Regions from separate parts of the Frankia casuarinae genome, predicted to be linked through region 2. Evidence: predicted binding sites of a transcription regulator. Region 2 holds the regulator's gene; the other holds the start of a gene.
What was found. Region 2 encodes LexA, which represses DNA repair genes until DNA is damaged. Its sites were predicted from a motif close to CGAACNNNNGTTCG; they were not measured.
Positions count from the first base shown of each region.

Region 1: FRANCCI3_RS11160 (HNH endonuclease signature motif containing protein) is a predicted target of LexA. The motif match lies at 3,768-3,781, and genes of this name have one in related genera.

Region 1 is NC_007777.1:2,594,062-2,601,430, forward strand. It holds gene FRANCCI3_RS11140 (class I SAM-dependent methyltransferase) at 1-148, shown strand, start outside; gene FRANCCI3_RS11145 (hypothetical protein) at 440-667, opposite strand; gene FRANCCI3_RS28035 (hypothetical protein) at 896-1,216, opposite strand; partial or broken gene FRANCCI3_RS28040 (TetR/AcrR family transcriptional regulator) at 1,401-1,511, opposite strand; gene FRANCCI3_RS11155 (PaaI family thioesterase) at 1,637-2,047, opposite strand; gene FRANCCI3_RS11160 (HNH endonuclease signature motif containing protein) at 2,278-3,735, opposite strand; partial or broken gene FRANCCI3_RS11165 (MFS transporter) at 3,837-4,247, opposite strand; gene FRANCCI3_RS11170 (hypothetical protein) at 4,459-4,755, opposite strand; gene FRANCCI3_RS11175 (MarR family winged helix-turn-helix transcriptional regulator) at 5,058-5,546, opposite strand; gene FRANCCI3_RS11180 (GNAT family N-acetyltransferase) at 5,579-6,136, opposite strand; gene FRANCCI3_RS11185 (SHOCT domain-containing protein) at 6,711-7,055, shown strand; gene FRANCCI3_RS11190 (PspA/IM30 family protein) at 7,116-7,369, shown strand, end outside.
Region 2 is NC_007777.1:4,191,192-4,198,560, forward strand. It holds gene FRANCCI3_RS17700 (vitamin B12-dependent ribonucleotide reductase) at 1-1,159, opposite strand, end outside; gene nrdR (transcriptional regulator NrdR) at 1,484-2,029, opposite strand; gene FRANCCI3_RS17710 (LysM peptidoglycan-binding domain-containing protein) at 2,359-2,733, opposite strand; gene lexA (transcriptional repressor LexA) at 3,038-3,808, shown strand; gene hflX (GTPase HflX) at 3,874-5,334, opposite strand; gene FRANCCI3_RS28320 (helix-turn-helix domain-containing protein) at 5,783-6,451, shown strand; gene FRANCCI3_RS17730 (VOC family protein) at 6,382-6,825, opposite strand; gene dapF (diaminopimelate epimerase) at 6,878-7,369, opposite strand, start outside.

The sequences.
Region 1 (7,369 bases), 1.6 Mb from region 2:
CGCCGCCCACGGCTTCACCGTCCGCCGCGACGACGACCTGCTCACGCTCGCCCGGCGATTGGCGGTGCCGGTTCGGCACCGCCAATCGCTGCGCAACGGCCACGTCGTCGTAGCCGACCTCCTCGTGGCCGACTTCGACACGGTCTGACCCGCCCTGGTCTGGCGCCACCTCGCGCGCTCCGCTCACGCGAACCGATCCGCCAGTCACCCTGATCCGCCCGTCACCTGACCTACTTACAGTATGTAGCGCCATCGTGGGTTTCGGTTGGGGTTGACCGGGGATGATGTCCAGGGCACCCGTGTGGGGAAACCTGCGAGACCGCACTCGGCGATCGTGGCGACCGACCGGCAAGACACTGCGGACCGTACGCCGGTCGGTCGTCTCCGCGGCCGGGCACCGGGGGAACCGGAGCCACCGGAGGAGGTGAGAGGGGCCGGGTCAGAGCCGGTTGCGCAGCAATTGCTTGCCCTCCTCGGCGCCCTTGCGGCTTTCGTTCTGCGCCCGGCGGAACAAGCTAGCCAGCTCCTGGTCGTCGTCGCGCTCGGCGTCGCCGATGTAGGTCTCCAGCCGCAGCGCGTTGCTCAGACACCGCTCCGTGAACCACAGCAGGTCGTACTGGGCGTCCTTCGTGCCGGTGACGTTCCCGGTCTCGGCTGTCGTGGTCATCTGATCGGCTCCCTTCATCGGGGTCTGCGGATACACATCCTTCGGAGTACCAGTTCCCGCACGGGCCGCTCTTACCCGTCTGTCCGTCCGTGGCCCGAGCACGAGCGACCAACCGCAGAAGATCGACAGCCCGCTCGACACGATCCACGATCACGCCCGCGCCGCCCATGGCACCGCCTCCCCCGGGTGATCCGTCGTGATCCGTCGTGATCCGTCGTGATCCGTCGTCTATGATCCCGTACCGGGGTGGTGCTCCGTTTTATAAGATCCCGGGGTGTCATCGGTCGTCGGCCGGGACTGAACCCGCAGGCCATCGGTCATGATCGAGAGCAGGGGTCGAGCGTGGTCCGCCCGCTCCGGCGCCTGTTCCCGGATCCAGCCGATGGCGGTCACGAGAGAGATCACCTCCTCGACCCGCACGTCCGACCGGACGTCGCCGGCCCGCTGGGCCCGGACGAGGAATGCCAGCGTCGCCTGCTCGAGGGAGTAGCAGGACGCGTGCAGCCCCGTCTCCTCGTCGCGCACCATGGTGAGCAGCCTGGCGGCCACCCCCCCGGTAGGTCGCGATGTGCGCAATCAGTTTGTCGAGCCAACCGAACAGCGCCGCGCCCGCGTCCGGGGCGTCCAGCAGCCGGTCCACCTCGTCGAGTAGCGCGGCGGTCCGGTCGTGCGGCAGCGCCTCGAGCAGCGCGTCCCGGTTGGGAAAGTGCCGGAAGAGCGTGCCGATCCCGACCTCCGCCTGCCTGGCGACCTCGTTGAGGGAGATGTCCCTGTCGCTGCCGGCGAAGGCGCCCCGGGCCACCTCGAGGATCCGCTCGCGGTTGCGGCGCGCGTGCGAGCGCATCGGCCGGTCCGCCGTCGCCACGCTGCTGGCCGTGTGCACCTCCGGGGGGCTCGGCCGTACGCCCCTTCGAGCCTACGAAGCTTGGTCGTACGGAAGCTTGGTCGTCACGAGGGGTGTGCTGGTGGTCAGCGGCGCGCGACGGTGCCGAGCGCGACGGCGCAGAGCCGTTCCCCGTCCCTGTCTCCGCCGCGGTCGAAGACCTCGCAGCGCACGGTAACCAGAGTGGAGCCGGCGTGGACGACCTCGGCACGGGCGATGAGCTCGTCGCCCCGCGCCCCCCGGAGATAGTTGATCTTCATCTCGGAGGTCAGGACGGCGTCCCCCGCGACGCTGCCGGCGGCGAAGGTGAGGGCAGTGTCGGCGGCATAGCTCAGCGCCCCGCCGTGCGCGGCGCCGTGCTGCTGGCGTAGATGATCTCCGAGCGGGATGGTCAGCTCGGCCACCCCCGCCTCGAAGCGACTGAGCCGGGCGCCGAGCAGTCGACTGAAGGGCTGGGCTGCGAGTAGCCCGCGGGCCACGGCGATGTCGGGCGTCATCGGCTCTCCAGGAAGGTGTGCCTGCCGGCGGGGTGCCTACCAAGCAGTGTGGGCCTTGGGAGGTTCGTGGGTCGTCAGGGACTGGGCGCGGGTGGCGGAGGGGTGACGACACGATTGGCAGTGGTCTCGATGGCGGACTGCGGACTGATGATCTGGGCCGTGGCCGGCTGCGGTCGGCTGAGCCACTGCTTTCGTCTCGCTGCTCGCCTGAATCCAGGGCGAAGCGATGGTTATCCGCCTGGCGCGGTGTGTAGGAGGTCGGCGGTATGTCGTGAATAGGGGTTGCGGCGGGGTTTTCGTGCCAGGTCGATCCAGGGTGGAGGAAGGAACTCGGGCCGGCGGTCGGGGCCGAGCCGGACGGTCCAACCCTGGTGGTGCACGAACCGGTGATGATATCCGCACAGCAAGACCAGATTGTCGAGCGAGGTTTCTCCGCCGTCTATCCAATGACGAACATGGTGAATTTCACACCACGACGACGGGCGGTCACATCCCGGATATGCGCAGCAGACATCGCGGGCGATGACGGCGCGACGCAGATCCGCCGGTGCGCTCCGGTAGGCACGACCGACATCCAACGGAACGCTGGCCGCATCGAACAGCACCCGGCCGACCGAGGCGTCACAGGCCAGGCGGCGCAGCACACCGGCCGGCAGCGGCTGACCCCAGCCGGTCGAGGCCGGAGGCCCGCCGTGGCCGAGCAGCGCCGCCCACGGCACGGTCACCGTCAGATGCGGGCGCACCCCACCGGTCACGGGCAGAACGCCGGCACCGAGCACGCGGTGGAACAGCTCGACGAAGGCGTCGGCACGCCGCCGCGCCGGGGAACGCGGATCGGCGGTGCCGTCATCGCCGGGGCGGGGTCCGGCCAGCGGATCCAACGCCGAACGCAGCAGGGCGGCGGCTTCGGCATCAAGGGTGCCGCTGATCCGCGTGGTCCCGCCCGGCAGGTCGGTCAACCACAGACCCCGCCGGTCGGCAGGATCACTACCGGGACCCGGCCTACCGTCCCGGTCGCCCGCATCGCTCTGGTCGCCCGCATCGCTCTGGCTGTCCGGGTCGTTGTGGTGACCGGTGTCGGTGGGCCCGTCGCCGCCGGGGCTGGTATCGATCTGGGTGAGCTGTTCGCGCAGGTGCCGGCCGAGACGGGCCAGCTCCGCGGGGTCGAACATCCAGGCCAGCTCCAGCAGCGAAGCCTCCGCGGCGGTATACACCTCGGCGCCGAGGCCACGCGGCAGAGAACGCAGCGCCAGGTGGATCTCCCATGCTTGCTCTACAGTGATCACACCGGCGGTCAGGGCAGCGCCGGTCGCGGCCAGCGGGCCATCCACGGCAATCGCGAGATCAAGCAGACGCCGGGCGTCAACGGGACGCATCCGCAGCCGTTCCCGCAGCAACGCTGCCGTACCGGCCGCGCCCTCCCGCGCGGCCAGGTTCCGCCCATGAGCCTCCCGCGCCAGCGCGAGCCGCACCGCGGCAAGGCGGGCCAGCTCCACCGAACAGTCGTCCAGGGCGCCGTACAACTCGGCGTCCGACAACGACCACACCGGCGCCTCTACCAGGCCACCCACCTGCCCGGCCACCCCCACCAACCCGGACAGCACCCGATGCTGCCCGGTGGCGGGATCGGTGGCGGGATCGGTGGCGGGATCGGTGGCGGGATCGGTGGCGGGATCGGTGGCGGTCATGGATCAAGCGTAGATCACCCCACCTCGGATGTCGAACCTATGTTCGATTACCGTTACTCGGTGCTGTGGTTGCCGAGCGGGCAGGAAGGCCGTTTCGTTGTGGCCGGCAGCGCCGGCAGGGCGACCGCGAGCGTCGCGACCCCGATCGGCACGTTGATGAAGATCCAGCGCCAGCTTGCGGTGTCGGTGAGGACGCCGCCGAGCACCTGGCCGATCGAGGCACCGGCGGCACCGGTGAAGCTGAAGACGGCGATCGCCCTGGCCCGCTGCCCGGGCTCGGCGAACAGTGTCCCCAGGATGCCCAGGCTGACGGCGGCGGCCATCGCGCCGCCGATCCCCTGCAGGAAACGCGCGAGGATCAGCATCGCGGGGCTGCCGGCCGCTCCCGCGAGAGCCGAGGCCGCGGTGAACACCGCGGTGCCGGACAAGAACATGCGCCGCCGGCTGATGAGGTCGCTAAGCCGTCCGGCCAGCAGCAGACTTCTGAAGGCGATCAGGTACGCAAGTAGTACGTCGTAGCAACGCCTGATCTACAGGGTAGAGAAAAGTTGCGATGACCCCAGATGTGGCAGGGGACCCCAGCGAGGCCCGCATGCTCGGGGCTTCGCCGGGGTCCCAAGGGCCAGCCGACGGAGGGTTTGGAGTCAACCCCGCCGGCTGGGGCTCAGATGCACTGACCTCGAACCCGAGATCACGGGATCATCATGGCCATACAGGTCGTGGTCAGGTCAGGCGCCACGTGGCATAGCTACGCGCCAGGGCGGCTCGGTTCTGAGCGGCAAGGCTGTCCGACTGCGCCGCTCGCATGCTCCACAGTCCCGCCACGTGGCAGGCGAAGGCGGTCCGGTCCTCGTCGGTGCCGCCAGCCCAGCAGTCCAGCCCCGCCGCCCACTGCTCGGCCTGCTGGGGGGTATGTCCGGCGCCAATGAGACGGATCACCATGAACGCGGCGTCTACCCAGCCGGCACCCTGCGCCGGCCAGCCCCAGTCGACCACCCAGACACGGTCCTCTCTGATCATGAACTAGTGGGCATGAAGGTCGGTGTGAATCAGCCGGTTCCCGGCCACGGCGTCGACTACAGCGCCCGCGTGGACGGCCGCGGTGGCTACGTCCCAATCGGGGAAAACTCTAGCTGGAAGCGTTTACTTGGGGACCCGGCTGCCCTTGTTCTCGTCGCCGTCCTTGCCGCTTGCCGAGCAGTTGCCCTCGTGAGAAACCCAGGTCGCTCTGAATGGCCGGCGTCGCCACGGTCACGACGCTGCCGTCCTGAACGATCATCAGCTGGAAGATGCGGCGGCGGTGGAAGGCGTGGCTCTCGTGGCTACTGAGCCCGCTGGCGGGCCCGCCGGACCGGCTGAGGGCTCTTCGCTGGTCCGGCCAGATGCCCCTCGATCAAGCGGTTCATCGCCCGCAGGAAGACCTCCCGCTCCTTGGTGGGAAGCGCCGCCAACGCCTCCTCATGGACCCGATCGACGATCTCCTGGCTCCGCGCGGCGATCCGCGCGCCCGCCTCGGTGACCGCGATGATCCGAGCCCGCCGGTCCCTGGCGGAGGGCCGACGTTCGGCGAGGCCGGCCTTCTCCAAGGCGTCCACGGTGACCACCATCGTTGTCTTGTCCATGTCGCCGATCTCGGCGAGCTGGATCTGGGTGCGCTCCTCCTCCAGGGCATGCACCAGCACGCAGTGCATGCGTGCGGTGAGACCGATCTCGGCGAGCGCGGCCGCCATCCGGGTCCGCAGGGCATGACTGGCGTGGTCCAGCAGGAACGACAAGTCTGGTCCGGCGCGGGAGGGTGCCATGGCGGTCATGCCCGCAGCCTAACGACTAGGTCCGTCGCGGATTATCCGTAAGCTTGCTGTCGAGTGGTTGGGGTGACCCAGCCGGCCCGGCTGACCGCGTAGACGGCATGGGCCTCGTCGTGGAGGAACTCGCTGCGGACGTATGCCATGCCGAGGCGTTCGGCGACCCGGACAGACGCGGCGTTGGCCGGGACGATGACCGAGACGACCTCGGTGAGGTCGGGGCGCTGGGCGAACACCCAGGTCAGTGCCGCGGTGGCGGCCTCGGTGGCATAGCCGCGCCCCCAGCGGTCCCGGCGCAGGAACCAGACGGCCTCGATGCCCGGCCAGCCGGGTTCGGTCCACAGCCCCGCCTGGCCGACGAGCTGCCCGCTCGCCTTCTCGACAACCGACCACGGACCTACGCCGGTCAGCACCCAGCAGCCCATGCAGCCGGCCAGGGCATGCCAGACGCCGTCCGGGTCGGTCGGCCGGTGGAAGTAGCGGGTGAACTCGGGATCGGACCAGATCTCGGTGTAGCCGGCGACGTCGTCGTTGTGGATGGGCCGCAGGACGAGCCGGTCCGTCGTGAGAAGGGGAATGATCGTGGTCAGACTCATCGTGTCCGGTAGTTTGCCGGAAGCGTGCGGCACGCCGCGAGAAAGGCGGCGACCGTGGGTTGTGAGGCGGACCGTGGGTTGTGAGGCGGACCGTGGGACCCGCGCGCGAGCCACCGGCTGGATAGCCACGGGTCGTGGCTCTGTTCTGTCTGCTGCACGGAGCCTGGCACGACGCCACGTGCTGGGAGCCCCTCGGAGCGCAACTGCGGGCGCGGGGACATCGGGTGGTGGCACCGGATCTGCCGTTGCACAACCCGGCCACGACGTACGAGGAACGCATCCGCCCGGCGCTCGCCGCCCTCGATGTGGCCATCGTGGCCGCCGGACCCGGGGCGCTCGCGGTACGCCTCTGCCCGCGGCCTGTGCCCCGCGGCCCAGTTCGCCCGGGACGGGTCAGACCATCGCCGGTCGTGTGGACGGCGGCGCCAGGGGCATTCCCCCAGCACAGGCCGGTCGTCGGCCAGGTCCGGGACGAACGGCCCTCGTTCCATCGCCCCTCGGAACGAAGGTCGAGGAGCGGCAGGCCGCCAATGATATCGAACCGCCGAGGGTATCGAGATCGAAGGAGATCACGATGATGATCTGGGATGGGCACACCTGGGGCTGGGGCGGCTGGCTGCTGATGTCGTTCAGCATGGTCGTCTTCTGGGGGCTGGTGATCGGGGTACTGGTTGCTCTCCTGCGCGCGGGCCGCGGCGGCGGGCCGGGTACGTCGGCCGAACCGCCCGGAGTGGAACGGCCCGGTACCGAACGGCCCGGTACCGAACGGCCCGGTACCGAACGGCCCGGCGAGCGGTCGGCCGAGCGGATCCTCGCCGAGCGTTACGCCCGCGGTGAGATCGATGAGGCGGAGTACCACCGCCGCCTGGACGTGTTGCGTGAACGGCCCGGCCCGACGGATCTCACCAGGGCTGGCTGACCGTCGGCTGACCGGCGAGATCGGAGAGGGACCGACGGGATCGGGGGAGGGAAGGCGTCGATGAGCCTGAGCAGGCGGCTGGCGTTGGTGTTCCGGGCCAAGGCCAGCAGGATGTTGGACCGCGCCGAGGATCCGCGTGAGGTTCTCGACTATTCCTACGCTCGGCAGCTCGAGCTGCTGGCGCAGGTCCGCCGCGGGGTCGCGGACGTCGCTACCAGCCGGAAGCGGCTGGAGCTCCAGGTCGAACAGCTACGGGCGGCCGCCGAGCGGCTGTCCGGACAGGCCCGCCAAGCGGTCGCCGCGGGCCGCGACGA
Region 2 (7,369 bases):
CCGCGAACGTCCGCCGGTCACCGGCGTTCTGAATGCCCAGGCTCCAGAGGTCGTGGCGGTCGGGTCGCGGATCCGCCTCGCGGCGTACCCGCGCGAAGATGCCGAACCGGGCGAGCAAACCCTGCACCCCGCGAATGAGGCCCTCGCTGATCATGTCCAGCCCGATCAGCGTCGAGCGCTCCCGGCGGGACACGTAGCCATCGGCCTGGAACAGGCTGCGCAGATAAGCCGCGACAACGGGTAGCGGAGCATCATACAGCCGGGTCGGCACAGTCATCGCCTCGATGGTCAGCGAGGCGTTCGTACCGGCGTACCGACCAACAAAACCGTCCGCCTGCAGCCGGCCCGCGAGCGCCGCCTCGGCGATCTCCCGTGAAGTGATCTCACCCTCGCCCGGGGCGATGGTGCGATGCCACTCGAGGGTGTCCCCGGCCCGCAGCGCGCCGGCGGGGACGAAGGCCCCGGCACCCGCGGAGGTGCTCCGCCACACCAGATGATCGGCGGTGACGTCGAGCGCGTGACCGGCCCTCGTCCAGATCCGCAGGACGTCCTTGACGCCGTTGGACTTGGTCGCGATCACCTGGGTCAGACCGTGCGCGTCGAAGACCTTCATCCCCACCGCGTCCGTCTCCACCAAGGCGCCGATGGGAACCAGACCGGATGGCGTGCTGACGAGGGCGTCATAGGGCTGGCACGCCGAGACCTGCTGCGGCGCGGGGGTTCCCACGTTGAACCAGACCGGCGAGTTGAAGCTGAAGACCTGGTGGAGCAGCATCCAGGTCAGTTCGTGCTCGAAGATCTCGGCGTCGGTGTCCGAGGCGAAGTAGCCGTGCTCGCGGCCGGCCGCGCCGTAGGCGTGCACGACCCGATCGATCAACTGCCGCAGCGACCACTCCCGCCCCGGCGTGCCGGGCGCCCCACGGAAGTACTTGCTGGTAACGATGTTGGAGGCGTTCACCGACCAGAACTGCGGGAATTCCACTCCCCGCTGCTCGAAGTTGACCGAGCCGTCCCGCCAGTTGGTCATGACGACGTCCCGGGACTCCCAGGTGACCTCGTCGTACGGGTGGACGCCGGCGGTGGTACGTGACCGCTGGATCTTCAACCCACTCGCTTTCGCCGCTGACCTGCTCGGCTTCGTGCCGCGGCTGTCGGTCATGACGCTCCTCGTCTTCACTCGTCAGCTTCAACCTTCAACAATGTGTTGTGGGCATCCCCGCCCCAGGCCGCAGCCAGTGGACGTCGGGACGGTGCGGGGCCGGACCTCGACGCACGGCGGTGCCCGCGGGGACGAGCACGCGCACGGCAAACACACGCACGGCGAACGGCACCAGCCAGGTCGAGCCGGGCCGCATGCGTGCCGTCCGGGAGGTCCGCGGTCCTCGCACGGCCGCGACGCGGGATGTCACCCGTCGCCGGCGGGACCGGGCCGGCACGGCGAGCCAGGGCGATGTATGACGCTTTCGGTCGAGCGGTCCCGGCCCTACCTGCTATGCACCTGCTGGGTGCCGATCACCGGCGAGACATCGACGGCGCCACGCGGGACCGGTCGTGCTGGTCCATCCCGCGTGGTGGGAGGTCCGGCGGCCTCGGAGCGCAACGCGGCGATCGCGGACTCGAAGTCAGTCAACGACTCGAAGGCCAGGTACACCGAGGCGAAGCGGAGATAAGCCACCTCGTCGAGCTCACGGAGCGGACCGAGGATCGCCCGGCCGATCGCCTCCGCGGGCACCTCCGCCGACCCCGACGAGCGGACGGCGTCCTCTACCCGCTGCGCCAGAAGCGCGAGATCATCATCCCGCACCGGCCGGCCCTGGCAGGCCTTGCGGACACCGGCGATGACCTTGGCCCGGCTGAACGGCTCGGCCGCCCCACTGCGCTTGCGAACCTGAAGGGACGCCTCCTCCATCGTAGTGAACCGGCGACCGCAGGACAGGCAGGACCGCCTGCGGCGGATCGCCGAACCCTCCTCGGCCTCCCGACTGTCAACGACGCGACTGTCCGGATGCCGGCAGAACGGGCACCGCACGCGCTACGCCTCCTTCGCCCGCGCCGGAGCCGACCGCCCCGGACCGGGGATGAGGGACACCGTTGAGGACCCGGCATCCACGCCGGACAGACCACCTTGTGGATGGACCGCCAGCTCCCCGCGGAAGACCTGTGGAACAACCTGTGGATGACTTACACCCCGGTAAGCACCAGATGTTGTGTCCAAGGTAGCGCACGGCCCCAGAGATGAGGACAGCACCCCCGTATGGTCCGTGTGGTCCGCATCGCACGTGGCACCGCACGTGGACGAAAGACGACGGTGCGCGAGAACCCTGCGCCGAGACACTCGTGGACCCGGGAAGCCGGGCGTCAGGGAAGGAGTAACGACTGGCCCGGGGCGATCAGTGGTGACCGCAGGTGGTTCAGCCGCATCAGCCGGTCCACCATGACCCGGGTGTCGGCGCTCTCGTCGAGCGCCACTGCCACCTCCCACAGCGTCTCCCCCGGCATGACCAGATGGTGCCGCGGCGCCTCCGCGGTATCCGGCCCGGCAATCGACACCCCAGGCATGATCATGATTGCTACCGCCACGACGACCGCCACGACGATCGATACCACCACCACCCGACCCCGCCGGGTCAGCCGGAGCGGCGGGGGTGCGGGCGGGCGACCCGGCGGCCGATGACCCACCCGGTCCCTGGCCATCGACAGGTCGACGACCCGCGCCCTGTGTGCGGATCCCACGGCACCCTCCCGTTCCGACGACACCGAACACCGAAGATCGAACCTTCGTTCGATCGAACGCGTGGTCGATTGTCGCATCGGGAACCGGAAACCGCCAGGGACACGCTCGAACAGACGTTTGAGATTCTGCGACCCGCCGGTTACCGTCGAGTCGGTCGGGTGTGAACCGGGCGGTTTCCCCCGGTCACGGACGGCGGCGAGTCGGTGGGTGACCGCTTCCGGAGCGGGACGGTCCGCCGTGCGGTCGCCGGCCGGCCGGTGGCCGCACGGCGGAAGAAAAACGCGACGAGGAGAGCGGTAAGCGATGACTAGCCAAGGCAGGGGTACGCGCCGGGGCGGAACCCGCGGCAACGTGCGAGCCTTTCCCGAAGGCCCCACGGACGCGGGCCTGACCCCCCGGCAGCGCAGGGTGCTGGAGGTCATCCGGGCCGCGGTGGAGCGGCGCGGATATCCGCCCAGCGTGCGGGAGATCGGTGAGGCGGTCGGCCTCACCAGCACCAGTAGTGTGGCTCACCAGCTCAAGGTGCTCGAGGAGAAGGGCTACCTGCGGCGGGACCCGAACCGCCCGAGAGCGATGGAGGTGCTGACCGTCGAGCACCCCCGGCAACGCGCGGATGTGGGCGCGGGCGCGACGACGGTGGCGGGCACGATTCCCATCGTCGGTGAGGCGGCGCCGGGCACCACCGAAGGAAGCAAGTCGGACGCGGCCTACGTGCCGGTGCTGGGCCGGATCGCCGCCGGTGGCCCGATCCTGGCCGAGCAGGCGGTCGAGGACGTCTTCCCGCTACCCAGGGAGATCGTCGGCGAGGGCACTCTGTTCCTGCTCCGGGTCGTCGGCGACTCGATGATCAACGCGGCGATCTGCGACGGTGACTGGGTGGTCGTCCGCCAGCAGCCGGTCGCGGACAACGGGGAGATCGTCGCCGCAATGATCGACGGGGAGGCGACGGTCAAGCGTCTGCGGGTTCGGGACGGCAAGATCTGGCTACATCCGGAGAACTCGGCCTTCGCCGACATCCCCGGTGAGGATGCGACCATCCTCGGCCGGATCGTGGCTGTGCTCCGCAGGGTTTGATGTGGATCGGCCGGCCGCCCGGCGGGCGGCCGGCCGGGTTGCCTCGCGTCTGATCGCTCCTGGGCTCAGGCCCGGTAGGCGTGCAGCTCCGCCGCGAGTCCCGAGGAAACCCGGGCGGACAGCCGGGTACCGGTCTCGGTGTGCTCCATCGTGAGCACCTCGCCGTTCGCGTGCACCCGGGAGACCAAGTCGCCCCGGGTGTAGGGCACGAGCACGCGCATCTCCACGTCGGGATGCGGCACCCGGGCACAGAGCGCGTCGACCAGCGCGGCCAGCCCCTCGCCCGTGCGTGCCGAGACGAACACGGCGTCCGGGGCGAGCTGGCGCAACCCCGCGACGACCGTCGGCTCCACGGCGTCCACCTTGTTGACGACGATCAGCTCGGGAACGCCGCCCGCGTCGATGTCGTTGAGAACCTCGCGCACGGCGGAGATCTGCGCGGCCGGCTCCGGCGATGATCCGTCCACAACGTGCAGGATGAGATCGGCATCGGCGACCTCTTCCAGCGTCGAGCGGAACGCCTCGACGATCTGATGCGGCAGATGCCGGACGAATCCGACGGTGTCGGTCAGGGTGAAGGCCCGGCCGTCCGGCAGGGTCGCCCGCCGCACGGTCGGATCAAGGGTGGCGAACAGCGCGTCCTCGACCAGGACACCCGCGCCGGTCAGCCGGTTGAGCAGCGACGACTTACCGGCGTTGGTGTAACCGGCGATCGCCACGCTGGGGACCTCACCCCGCCGCCGGGCGGAACGCTTGGTCTCCCGCACGGTCGTCATCGCGGCGAGCTCGCGGCGCAACCGCGCCATCCTGGCCCGCAGCCGCCGACGATCGGTCTCGATCTTCGTCTCACCGGGACCACGGGTACCGATGGGCGCCCGGCCGCCGCCACTGGCCGCGGCCCGCGACATCGACTCACCCCACCCACGCAGCCGGGGCAGCATGTACTGCAACTGCGCGAGCTCGACCTGGGCCTTGCCCTCGCGAGAGGTCGCGTGCTGGGCGAAGATGTCCAGGATGAGGGCCGTCCGGTCGATGACCTTTACTTTGACGACCTCCTCCAGCTGCCGCAGCTGACCCGGGGTGAGCTCGCCATCGCAGACCACCGTGTCCGCGCCGGTCGCCGCGACGACCTCGGCGAGCTCGCGGGCCTTGCCCGAACCGACGTAAGTCGCGGCATCCGGCCGGTCGCGACGCTGCACGAGCGCGTCGAGCACCACCGAACCGGCGGTCGTGGCGAGCGCCGCGAGCTCCGCCATGGAGCTCTCGGCCGACCGCGGGGAACCCGACGTCCATACGCCGATGAGGACGACACGCTCCAGCCGCAGCTGCCGGTACTCGACCTCGGTGACGTCGTCGAGCTCGGTGGCGAGACCGGGAACCCGCCGCAACGCGGCGCGATCCTCCAGGTCGAAACCGTCCCCAGAATCGTCGAAGAAGTTCGGCAGGTAAGACGAATCGGCTTCGGTCAGCTTGATGAGGGATCTGTCGAGAGTGGACGCATCGAAGGCGTCAGCAGGAAGTGTCATACCATCCGTTCTCAACGCGGCCCGCTACCGCACCATTCCGCGATCATTCCGTGCCGCTTGCTCCGGCCGGGCCCCACGACCCGGTGGCCCGAGGAGGATCCGCCGGACCGGAAGACCCTGCCGCACTCGTGGCGCGCCTCCCCCTCGTTTCCCGGCGAATCCCGTCGCCAACCAGGGTCCCACGTCACCACGTCGATCGCGAACCGTTTTGCCGCCCCGCCGACGTAGCCTCTGCGACGTGTACCACGAGTACCACGAAAGACGGGCCCACCGCCTCGCCGCGACGATCTGGGACAGCTCGGGCCGCCCGACTCCCCCTGGACACCCCCCGGACACCACGCGGACGACGGCGGACCGGCATCCGGACCGCACCGGACCCTCGGACCGCACCGAGCGCACCGAGCGCACAGGTGTGGTGGGCAGTCGGCGAGTGTTGCCGGACGGATGCATGGACATCATCTGGAGTTCCGACGCCAATCTGATCGTCGCGGGGCCGGACACGGCGGCGAAGCTGGTGCGCTGGGCACCAGGCGTGCGGCACGTCGGGCTCCGCTTCGACTCGGGCTCTGGACCATCCCACCTCGGAGTGGCCGCGGACGAACTGCGCGACCAACGCGTCCCGCTCGCCGACCTGTGGGGCGACGGACCGGCGCAGCGACTCGCCGAGCGGCTCGCCATGGCCGCTGATCCCCTGGTCGCATTCGAGTCGTCGATCGCCGCCCGGCCCGTTCACCCGGCGCTCGTGGACCGGTTGGTTCCCGCCGTTCTGGCGGGTGCCCGCGCCCGGGCGCCTGTGGACGACCTCGCGCGCACAGTCGGGCTGAGCGAACGCCAGCTGCTGCGTCGCTGCCGGCGTGTCTTCGGATATGGCCCGAAGACGCTCGCCAGGATCCTCCGGATGCAGGACGCCCTGCACGCGGCGCGGGCCGGCATCCCGTTCGCGGTCGTGGCGGCCGAGGCCGGCTACGCCGACCAGGCGCACCTCGCCCGGGAGGTACGCGCGCTCGCCGGAGTTCCGCCGACTCACCTCATCCGAAATGTCAACGTTCAGGACGAGCTGGACGTCTCGGTGTCGGATGTCGCGGATGTCGCGGCCGCTACGGGCAGTGGGGCGTAGAGGTCGACGTGGTTGCCGTCTGGATCGAGCACGACCGCGTACCGCTGGCCCCAGAAGGCGTCCCAGGGCGGAAGGTGGCCGGCGTGACCGGCGCCGACGAGGTCGGCGTAGACCTCGTCGACCTCGTCCGGCGTGTCGCAGGCGAAGGCCAGCCCGACCCGCGGCGAGCCGGTACCCGCCGACCAGCGCGGATCAAAGGATCGGATGGTCGCCTCGCTGTCGAACGCGAGGCGCGGACCGCCGGGCAGCTGCACCTCGACGTGCGGCTGGGCGTCGGCCCCGGCGGGCAGGTCGAGGCCGAGCCGGCGGTAGAACGCCAGGGACCGGGCCATATCAGCGACGATCACACCGGTCAGGGTGAACGATGGTGGCATGAGGGCACCGTAGGGCAGGCAGGCGGGCCGGGTCTTGCAGGAAACGGACACCTCACCCGACCGGGTCGTGGGCCTCCGCACGGCGCAGCACGCCGTCGAAGACCAGCTCGGCGGGCCCTCGCAACAGCACGGTCTCCGGCTGCCAGATCACGACCAGGCCGCCGCCGGGCACATCCACCTCGACCTCGACCGGCGCACCCGCCGGCCGGGCACCTCGCCGGGCCGCCCAGGCCACCGCGACCGCGCAGGCACCGGTGCCGCAGGACGCGGTCTCCCCGACCCCACGTTCGAACACCCGCATCGCCACCCCAGCCGGCCGGTCGACGACGATCTCCACATTCACCCCGTCCGGGAAGTCAACCGGGGAGAAGGACGGTGGTCGGGTCAGGTCGAGCCGACGCAGCCCGGCGACGTCCAGGTCGCCGGCGAAGCAGACCGCGTGCGGATTACCCATCGAGACCGCGGTCGCGGTGAAGTCACGATCGGCGACGGTGACCGGGGCCCCGGGTCCGTCGATGATCCGCGGCGGTCCCATGTCGACCGT